Linked DNA regions of Vulgatibacter sp.. The protein of the gene in region 1 binds, or shares a complex with, the protein of each later gene. Links are inferred from orthologs where the notes say so. Each region holds a gene or a part of one and is shown on either strand. Other genes may lie near its edges. The genes, in order: smc and ACESMR_RS17910.

Region 1 (4,492 bases):
CTCGCCGCCGATCCGATGTTCGACAGCCTGAAGGCGACGCCGGGCTACGAGTCGGTCGTCCAGGGCAGCTGAACCTTTCCACCACCGCCCGGTAGGCAGCGTCCCCCCGCGGACGCGGTGCCGCCGGGCGGTCGTGTGTCCGGCGCTCGAGCTCGATCGCTCCACGGGTTTTCCACAGGGCCGTCCACAAAACGCCCTTCCGGGGTGCGCTAGCAACCGATAGCGTGGCTGCGATCGCCCGACGTGTGACCGTCCCGGCTTGCGATCGCTCGTTCCCTTGGGTTAGATCCCGGCATGCGACGCGACAAGGCGTGACCATACGTGTCTGGTCATGACCGGTCGGCGCGCGCCCAGTCGAACGCGGGGAGACCGGATGCGCATCAAGCGCCTCGACATCTGCGGCTTCAAGAGCTTCATGGCCCGCACCGTCTTCCAATTCGACGACGGCGTGACGGGGATCGTGGGCCCGAACGGCTGCGGCAAGTCGAACGTCGTCGACTCGATCCGCTGGGTGATGGGCGAGCAGTCGGCCAAACACCTGCGCGGCCGGGCCATGGAAGACGTGATCTTCAACGGCTCGGAGAAACACGCGCCGCTGGGCATGGCCGAGGTCTCGATCACCTTCTGGAACGATCGCGGCGACGTCCCTGCGGCCTACAAGGATTTCAGCGAGATCACGGTCACCCGCCGCCTCTTCCGCAACGGCGAGAGCGAGTACCTGATCAACAAGGCGACGTGCCGCCTCCTCGACATCATCGAGCTCTTCCTCGGCACCGGCGTCGGTACCCGCGCCTATTCGATCATCGAGCAGGGGCGCATCGGCCTCATCGTCTCGGCCAAGCCCGAAGACCGGCGCTCGCTCATCGAAGAGGCAGCGGGCATCACCAAATACAAGGCGCGCCGCAAGGCAGCCGAGCGGAAGATGGAGCACACGGAGCAGAACCTGCTCCGGCTCTCGGACATCCTCGGCGAGCTCGGCAAGCGCCTCGAGGTGCTCAACCGCCAGGCGCGCAAGGCCGAGAAGTACAAGGCGGTCAAGGCGGAGATCCGCGAGATCGAGCTCCACCTCGCCTCGCTGCGCTGGCTCGAGCTCCAGGCGATGCGCAAGGTCGCCGTGGCCCAGGCCGGTGGCCTCAAGGACGAGCAGCGCAACCTCGCCTCGCGGGTGGAGGACCTCGAGGAGGCGATCGCCGAGGCCCGCGACAGCCTCGCTGCGGAGAGCGCCGATCTCGAGGCGCGGAGCGAGCGGGTGGCGGCGCTCTCGCAGGGCACCGCGCTCAACCAGACCAACCTCGATTTCTACCAGCGCGAGAAGGAGCAGGTCCTCGCGCGGCAGCGGGAGCTCGAGGAGGAGATCCGCCAGCTCGAGAAGCGCGCCGAGGCGCTGGGCCAGGAGGCCGAGGACGCGAAGCGCCTCGCCGAGGAGCTCCAGGGCAAGGGCGGCGCGGACACCGAGCGGGTGCAGGCGCTGCACGACGAGCTCGAGGCCGCCCGCAACGCGGAGCGCGAAGCGGTGCAGCGCCTCGAGGGCGAGCGCGGCCAGGCGATGGAGGTGCTCTCCCACGCTGCGGCGATGAAGGGCGACCTGCTCACCATCGACAGGCGACGGGGCGATCTCGTCGACCGGATCGCCCGGCTGCAGGGCGAGGCCGACGGCCTGGAGCACGAGGTCGAGAGCCTCGACAAGGCCCGCAACCAGCTGGCGGATCGAGCCGGTGCCACGCGGCAGCTCAAGCTCGAGCTCGACACGCGGCGGGGCGAGGAGGCGGAGCTCCACGAGCAGATCCGCGCGGAGCTGGTCCACGCGGAGGCAGAGCTGGTGGCGCTCCGCGAGGAGCTCGGCGACAAGCGCTCGCGCCTCCACTCGCTGGTGGAGATCCAGCGCTCCTACGAGGGATACGACCGCGGCGTCCGGGCGGTGATGACCCACGGCGTCGAGGAGGAGGGGCAGCGGCCCGAGGGCGTCGTCGGCCTCGTCAGCGATCTCCTCTCCAGCCCTGCCGAATACGAGCGGGCCGTCGAAGCGGTGCTGGGCGAGCGGCTCCAGTCGATCGTGGTCGAGAACCACGACAAGGCCGTCGAGCTGGCGCGCTTCCTCGCCGACACCCGCGAGGGAAGGAGCACCTTCCTCCCGCTGGGGCTCCGTGCGGGCAAGCCGCTCGCCACCCTCGAGCATCCGAGCGTCCTCGCCCGGGCGGTCGACGTGGTGGGCTTCGCCCCCGAGCACCAGGCGCTGGCCCATGCGCTTCTCGGCGACGTGCTCGTGGTCTCGAGCCTCGATGCGGCGCTGGAGATCTGGGCGAAGGCCACCGGCCACACCCTGGTCACCGAGGCGGGCGAGGTGATCGCGCCCACCGGCGGCGTCACCGGTGGCGAGGCGGACGGGGCAGGCGCGGGCCTGCTCCAGAAGCGCCGCGAGGTGGCCGAGCTCACCGAGGTGGTGCGCTCGCTCGAGACGCGGGTCGCGGTGGCAGCGGAGCGGCACAAGAAGCTCGCCCGCCGCGCGGACGAGCTCGACCAGTCGCTCAAGGCGCTCGAGAAGAACAAGCACGCCGAGGAGCTCAACCTCCTCCACGCCGAGAAGGATCTCGGGCGGATCACCGAGGAGCTGGCCCGGATCCGGGCCCGTGGCGAGCAGGTGCTCCGCGAGCGCGAGGAGATGCAGCACCAGCTCGGCCTCCTCGATGCGGAGGCGGAAGCGGCCCGGGGCGCAGCGGCGCAGGCGGAGGCCGAGCGGGCGCGGCGCGAGGAGCGGATCGCCCAGCTCCAGGCAGAAGTGGCGGCGGTGCGCGATCAGGTCCACCACCTCTCCGGCGAGCTCACCCGGCTGCAGATCGCCGCCGCGGCGGAGAAGGAGCGGCGCGAGGCGATCGATCGCACCCTGGCCCGCGTGGCCCGCGAGCGCACCGAGATGGAGGGGCGGCAGGAGCGAGCCCGGGCGCAGATTGCGGAGGGCGAGCAGCGCCTCGAGGAGCTCGCCGCCAAGGTGGACGAGGCGAGCCTCGGCATCCACTCGATGGGTGACGAGCTGGCGCAGGCGAAGGCGGAGTTGCAGCAGGCCCGCGAGGCCCACGCGGCGAAGGCCGCGGCGGTAGCCGAGCAGGAGCAGGCCCTCAAGGGCGAGCGCAAGCGCCTGGACGAGCTGGTCTCCACCTCCTCCCAGGCGGCGATGCAGGATCGCGAGCTCGCGATCGAGCTCAACCACCTGGTCGAGGCGATCCAGGAGCGGCACAACCTCGTGCTGGCCGAGCAGATCCACGATTTCCACGCCAGGCCGCAGCCGCCCGAGGGATCGGACGAGCGGCTGGTGCAGCTGCGCGAGCAGGCCGACCGCATGGGCGAGGTGAACCTCACCGCGGTGGAGGAGCACGCAGAGCTGCAGGAGCGCTACGAGTTCCTCTCGAAGCAGCAGGTGGATCTCGAGCAGAGCCTCACCAAGCTCCGGCAGGCGATCGCCAAGATCGACGCGACCTCACGCGAGCGCTTCGACGACACCTTCCGGATCATCAACGAGAAGTTCCAGCAGGTCTTCCCGCGGCTCTTCGCCGGCGGCAACGCGCACCTCGAGCTGGTCCGCGACGAGACGCGTCCCGGCGCCGAGCCCGGCGTCGAGATCTTCGCCCAGCCGCCTGGCAAGAAGATGCAGAACGTGAACCTGATGTCCGGCGGCGAGAAGGCGCTCACCGCCGTCTCGCTCATCTTCGCCATCTTCCTGATCAAGCCGACGCCCTTCTGCCTCCTCGACGAAGTCGATGCGCCGCTCGACGAAGCCAACGTCGGTCGCTACAACGACATGGTCAAGGAGATGAGCAAGACCTCGCAGTTCATCCTCATCACGCACAACAAGCGGACGATGGAGATCGCCGACACGCTCTACGGCGTGACCATGGAGGAGCCCGGCGTCTCCAAGACCGTGAGCGTGAAGCTCTCGCGCCGCGACGAAGAAGGCGGCGGTGGCGAGGACGAGGCGCAGGCCGAGGGCGCCGCCTGACGGCGTAGCGCCGCGCGGTATCGACGCCGGGCGCTGCCGGCCTGCGCCACCGCTTGGACTTCCGTACGCCACACGAGCTATAAGCGCCGCCTACCCCAAGAAGGAGAGCGGCTCGAGGCGTGTCTGGTACGTGCTTGTCGCCCTCGGAGTGCAGCATGCGCAAGGTCGTATTGCGGCACGTGCCTCGGCACCCTTGCCTGCGCCGACCTCGACTACCCCGAGGCGTGCTTCGAGGCCTGCACCCCGCCCAGCTTCGACCTCACCGTCGCGGGGACCGGCTTCACCGCCGGAAACGATGCGTGGCTCGTCCTCTTCGACGAGCGGGGCCAGTTCGTCGACTACGTGGTCTTCCAGGTCGGTGAGGGCGGATCCACCGACTTTTCGAAGACGCTCGAGGGCGCGCTCTTCGAGGGCGGCAACTTCTCCTTCCACTACTTCATCGACGCCGACACCAACGGCGTCTGCGCCGGGACCGACCACACCGGGATCCGGGAGATCACC
Region 2 (3,298 bases), on another replicon or contig:
GAACCCGCCAGGGGCAAGCGGGAGAACGCGATCCTCGGCTGGCCGGTGCAGGGCGTGCTCTACAGCCGCTTCGGCCCCCGCGGCGCCACCCGCCACGACGGCATCGACATCGCCGCCCCCGAGGGGACGAAGATCGTCGCCGCGGCGGACGGGGTGGTGCTCTTCGCCGGAACCCAGCGCGGCTACGGCAACATCGTGATCCTCCGCCACCAGGGCGATCTGATCACCATCTACGCCCACAACCAGCGCAACCTGGTGCAGGAGGGCGCCGAGGTGAAGGCGGGGCAGCCGCTGGCGCTGGTGGGCCGCACCGGCAGGGCGACCGGTCCCCATTGCCATTTCGAGGTCCGTCGGGGCACCGAACCCCACGATCCGCTCGACTTCCTGCCCTGACCCAGGCCGGTTTGACTGCCTGCGTGGCGCTTGCTACCTAGCCCGCTTTTCCGGCGGTGGGATGGTTCCCGCCGCGAGAACGGTTCTCTTCCCGGTGAACGCCTCCGATCTGCAGAGCCTCGTCCTCTGGTTCATCCCCGTGCTCCTCTCGTTGACGGTGCACGAGTGGGCGCACGCCGCCTCCGCCCACGCCCTGGGTGACGACACGGCGGCGCGGCTGGGCCGGCTCACGCTCAACCCCATCCCCCACATCGATCCGGTCGGTACGGTGCTGCTGCCGGTGATGCAGGTGATCTTCTCCGGGGGCGTCTTCTTCGCCTGGGCCAAGCCGGTGCCGGTGACGCCCACCCGCTTCACCCGCAAGGTCACGATGTCGACCGGGATGATGATCGTCTCGGCGGCGGGGCCCGTCTCCAACCTGCTCCTCGCCCTGGGGGCGGCGCTCAGCATGGGCCTCGCCATGCGGGCCGGGCAGACCAACGAGGCGATCTACGCCTTCGCCCAGTCGATGCTGGTGCTCAACCTGGCGCTGGCGATCTTCAACATGATCCCGCTCCCGCCCCTGGACGGCAGCAAGGTGCTCCTCGGCCTACTCCCCCGGCGGACGGCGCTGGCCTACGAGAAGATCTTCCCGTACGCTCCGGTGCTCCTCATCGGCGTCTTCCTCTTCGGCGGAAGGCTGATCCACAGGCCGATGATGTGGCTGGGCGGGTGGCTGATGCACCTCAGCGCGGCGATCGCGGGCTAGGAGCGGGGACGACCGTGGGCGAGGTGGTGAAGGGTCGGCGCGGCAAGGCCGCGCAGGTCGACGAGGCCGGCGAGCAGCCCTCCCACGAGTTCGTGGTGGCGGCGCGGGCCTTCACGCTCACGCTGCCCACCTTCGAAGGTCCGCTGGACCTCCTCCTCCACCTCATCCGCGAGCACAAGCTCGACATCTTCGACATCCCCATCGCCTTCGTCACCCAGGAGTACCTCGCGTACCTGGAGCGGATGAAGGAGCTCAACCTCGACATCGCCGGCGAGTTTCTGGTGATGGCGGCGACGCTGGCCCACATCAAGAGCCGACTCCTGCTGCCCAGGCCCGAGACCCCGCCGGAGGAGAGCGAGGAGGAGCAGGGCGATCCGCGCGCCGAGCTGGTGCGGCGGCTCCTCGAGTACCAGAAGTACAAGGCCGCGGCGGAGGACCTGGCCCGGCAGGACCTCCTCGGGCGCGACGTCTTCACCAGGCAGGTGCGGGCGGAGGCGGTGCCCTTCGCCGAGGGGGAGCTGGGGATCAAGGAGGTCTCGGTCTTCAAGCTGATCGAGGCGCTCGACAAGGTCCTCAAGAACCTCAAGCCCGAGAAGCAGCACCAGGTGGTGCTCGAGCGGGTCTCGATCTCCGACGCGATCAGCCGGATCGCCGACCTGCTCCGGGGCAAGGATCACGTCACCTTCTTCGAGCTCTTCGAGGGGATGACCGAGCGCCACCGCGTGATCGCCACCTTCCTCGGCCTGCTGGAGATGACCCGGCTCAAGCTGGTGCGGGTCCTCCAGGAGGAGCGGGGCGGCGACATCGTGATCAGCCGGACCGAGCGCCTCGGCGACGACGACGTCGACATCCGGGACGATTTCCGCTGATCGGGTGCCCAGTGTCGGCCCCTTCTGCTAGTTTGCGGCCCGTTCGCAAGCCGACACCCTCGTGCCTTCCGGGAGAGCATTCGTGAGCAACGAGACGACGCGTCGCAACGCCGAAAACCGCCGGGGTGGGCGGGTGGTGGAGGCCGTGGAGGAGCGGACCCCCGCCGCGGTGGACGAGGACGCGGCAGCGTTCCTCCAGGAGGCGGCCGAGGCCGCTGCGGCTGCGGCGCTCGAGGCGGAGGCGCTCGCGACGGAGCTGGACGAGGCGGCGGCGCCGGAGGATGCGCTCCCGGTGCATGCGGAAGCGCCCGAAGACGCGCCTGCGGAGGAGCCTGCCGCCGACGAGGTCGCCGCTGCCGACGAGGTGGCGCACGAGGCGCCGGACGAAGCCGACGCGGACGGCGCCCTCGAGGCTGCTGCCGAGGCCCTCGATGCGGTGGAAGCCGAGGTCGAGGAGGTTGCCGTTGCCGCGGTCGACCCGATCGCCGTGGAGGACGCCAACGTCGCTGCCTTCGAGGCCGGTGCCGAGGAGGACGCGGCGCTCCAGGCCGAGATGGCCCGCGAGCTCTCCGAGGACGCCCCCACCGCTGAGGAGGAGGCCCTCGCCCAGGCAGCGGAGGAGCGGGAGGACGAGGAGACCCCCGCCGAGATCGCCGAGCTCGAGGAGGATCTCCAGGGCTCGTTCGACAAGATCGCCGCCAAGGCCCGCAAGCTCACCGAGGACCAGGCGCGGCACGTGGTCCACTCGCTCCTCTTCGTCTCCGACAAGCCGCTCACCGTGGAGCAGATGCGCGCAGCGAGCGGCCTCGAGGCCCATCGGATCAAGGACGCCCTGGAGCGCCTCGCCGGCGAGCTGCGCGAAGGGATCTCCGGCGTCGTGCTCTCCGAGGTGTCGGGAGCCTGGCAGCTCCGCACCGCGCCGGAGTCGGCGGAGTTCGTGCGTCGCTTCCTCCACGTGAAGCCCCGCCGGCTCACGCGCGCCGCTCTCGAGACCCTGGCGATCATCGCCTACCGCCAGCCGGTGACCCGGCCGGAGATCGAGGACATCCGCGGCGTCGATTGCGGCGCGGTGGTGAAGGCGCTCCTCGATTGGAAGCTGATCAAGATCCTCGGAAAGAAGGACGAGGTGGGCCGTCCGCTGCTCTACGGAACGTCCCGGGAGTTCCTGGAGTTCTTCCAGCTGAAGGACCTCGCGTCGTTGCCGACGCTGCGGGAGTTCCACGAGCTCAACGAAGAGAGCGTGCAGATCGTCGAGGAGGAGCTGGGGCCCGAGGCGGCAGCGGGCATC

Evidence for each region.
Region 2: the proteins of smc (region 1) and ACESMR_RS17910 are in contact, whole or in part, in a crystal structure (PDB 3ZGX), measured with the Bacillus subtilis proteins. The link is inferred for Vulgatibacter sp. from one-to-one orthologs.

The regions. Positions count from the first base shown.
Region 1 is NZ_JAWLCN010000002.1:284,831-289,322, reverse strand. The notes cover bases 1-4,191. They hold smc (chromosome segregation protein SMC), read left to right. Parts: upstream 1-373; coding sequence 374-3,991; downstream 3,992-4,191. Other genes in these bases: ACESMR_RS05120 (tetratricopeptide repeat protein), read left to right, coding at 1-72. Outside these bases: ACESMR_RS05110 (hypothetical protein), read left to right, coding at 4,334-4,492. UniProt on the Bacillus subtilis protein: Required for chromosome condensation and partitioning.
Region 2 is NZ_JAWLCN010000008.1:184,772-188,069, reverse strand. What follows is about bases 86-3,082. They hold ACESMR_RS17910 (segregation and condensation protein A), read left to right. Parts: upstream 86-1,155; coding sequence 1,156-2,010; downstream 2,011-3,082. Other genes in these bases: scpB (SMC-Scp complex subunit ScpB), read left to right, coding at 2,093-3,082; ACESMR_RS17915 (site-2 protease family protein), read left to right, coding at 488-1,141; ACESMR_RS17920 (M23 family metallopeptidase), read left to right, coding at 86-393. Outside these bases: more of ACESMR_RS17920, read left to right, coding at 1-85; more of scpB, read left to right, coding at 3,083-3,298. UniProt on the Bacillus subtilis protein: Participates in chromosomal partition during cell division. May act via the formation of a condensin-like complex containing Smc and ScpB that pull DNA away from mid-cell into both cell halves.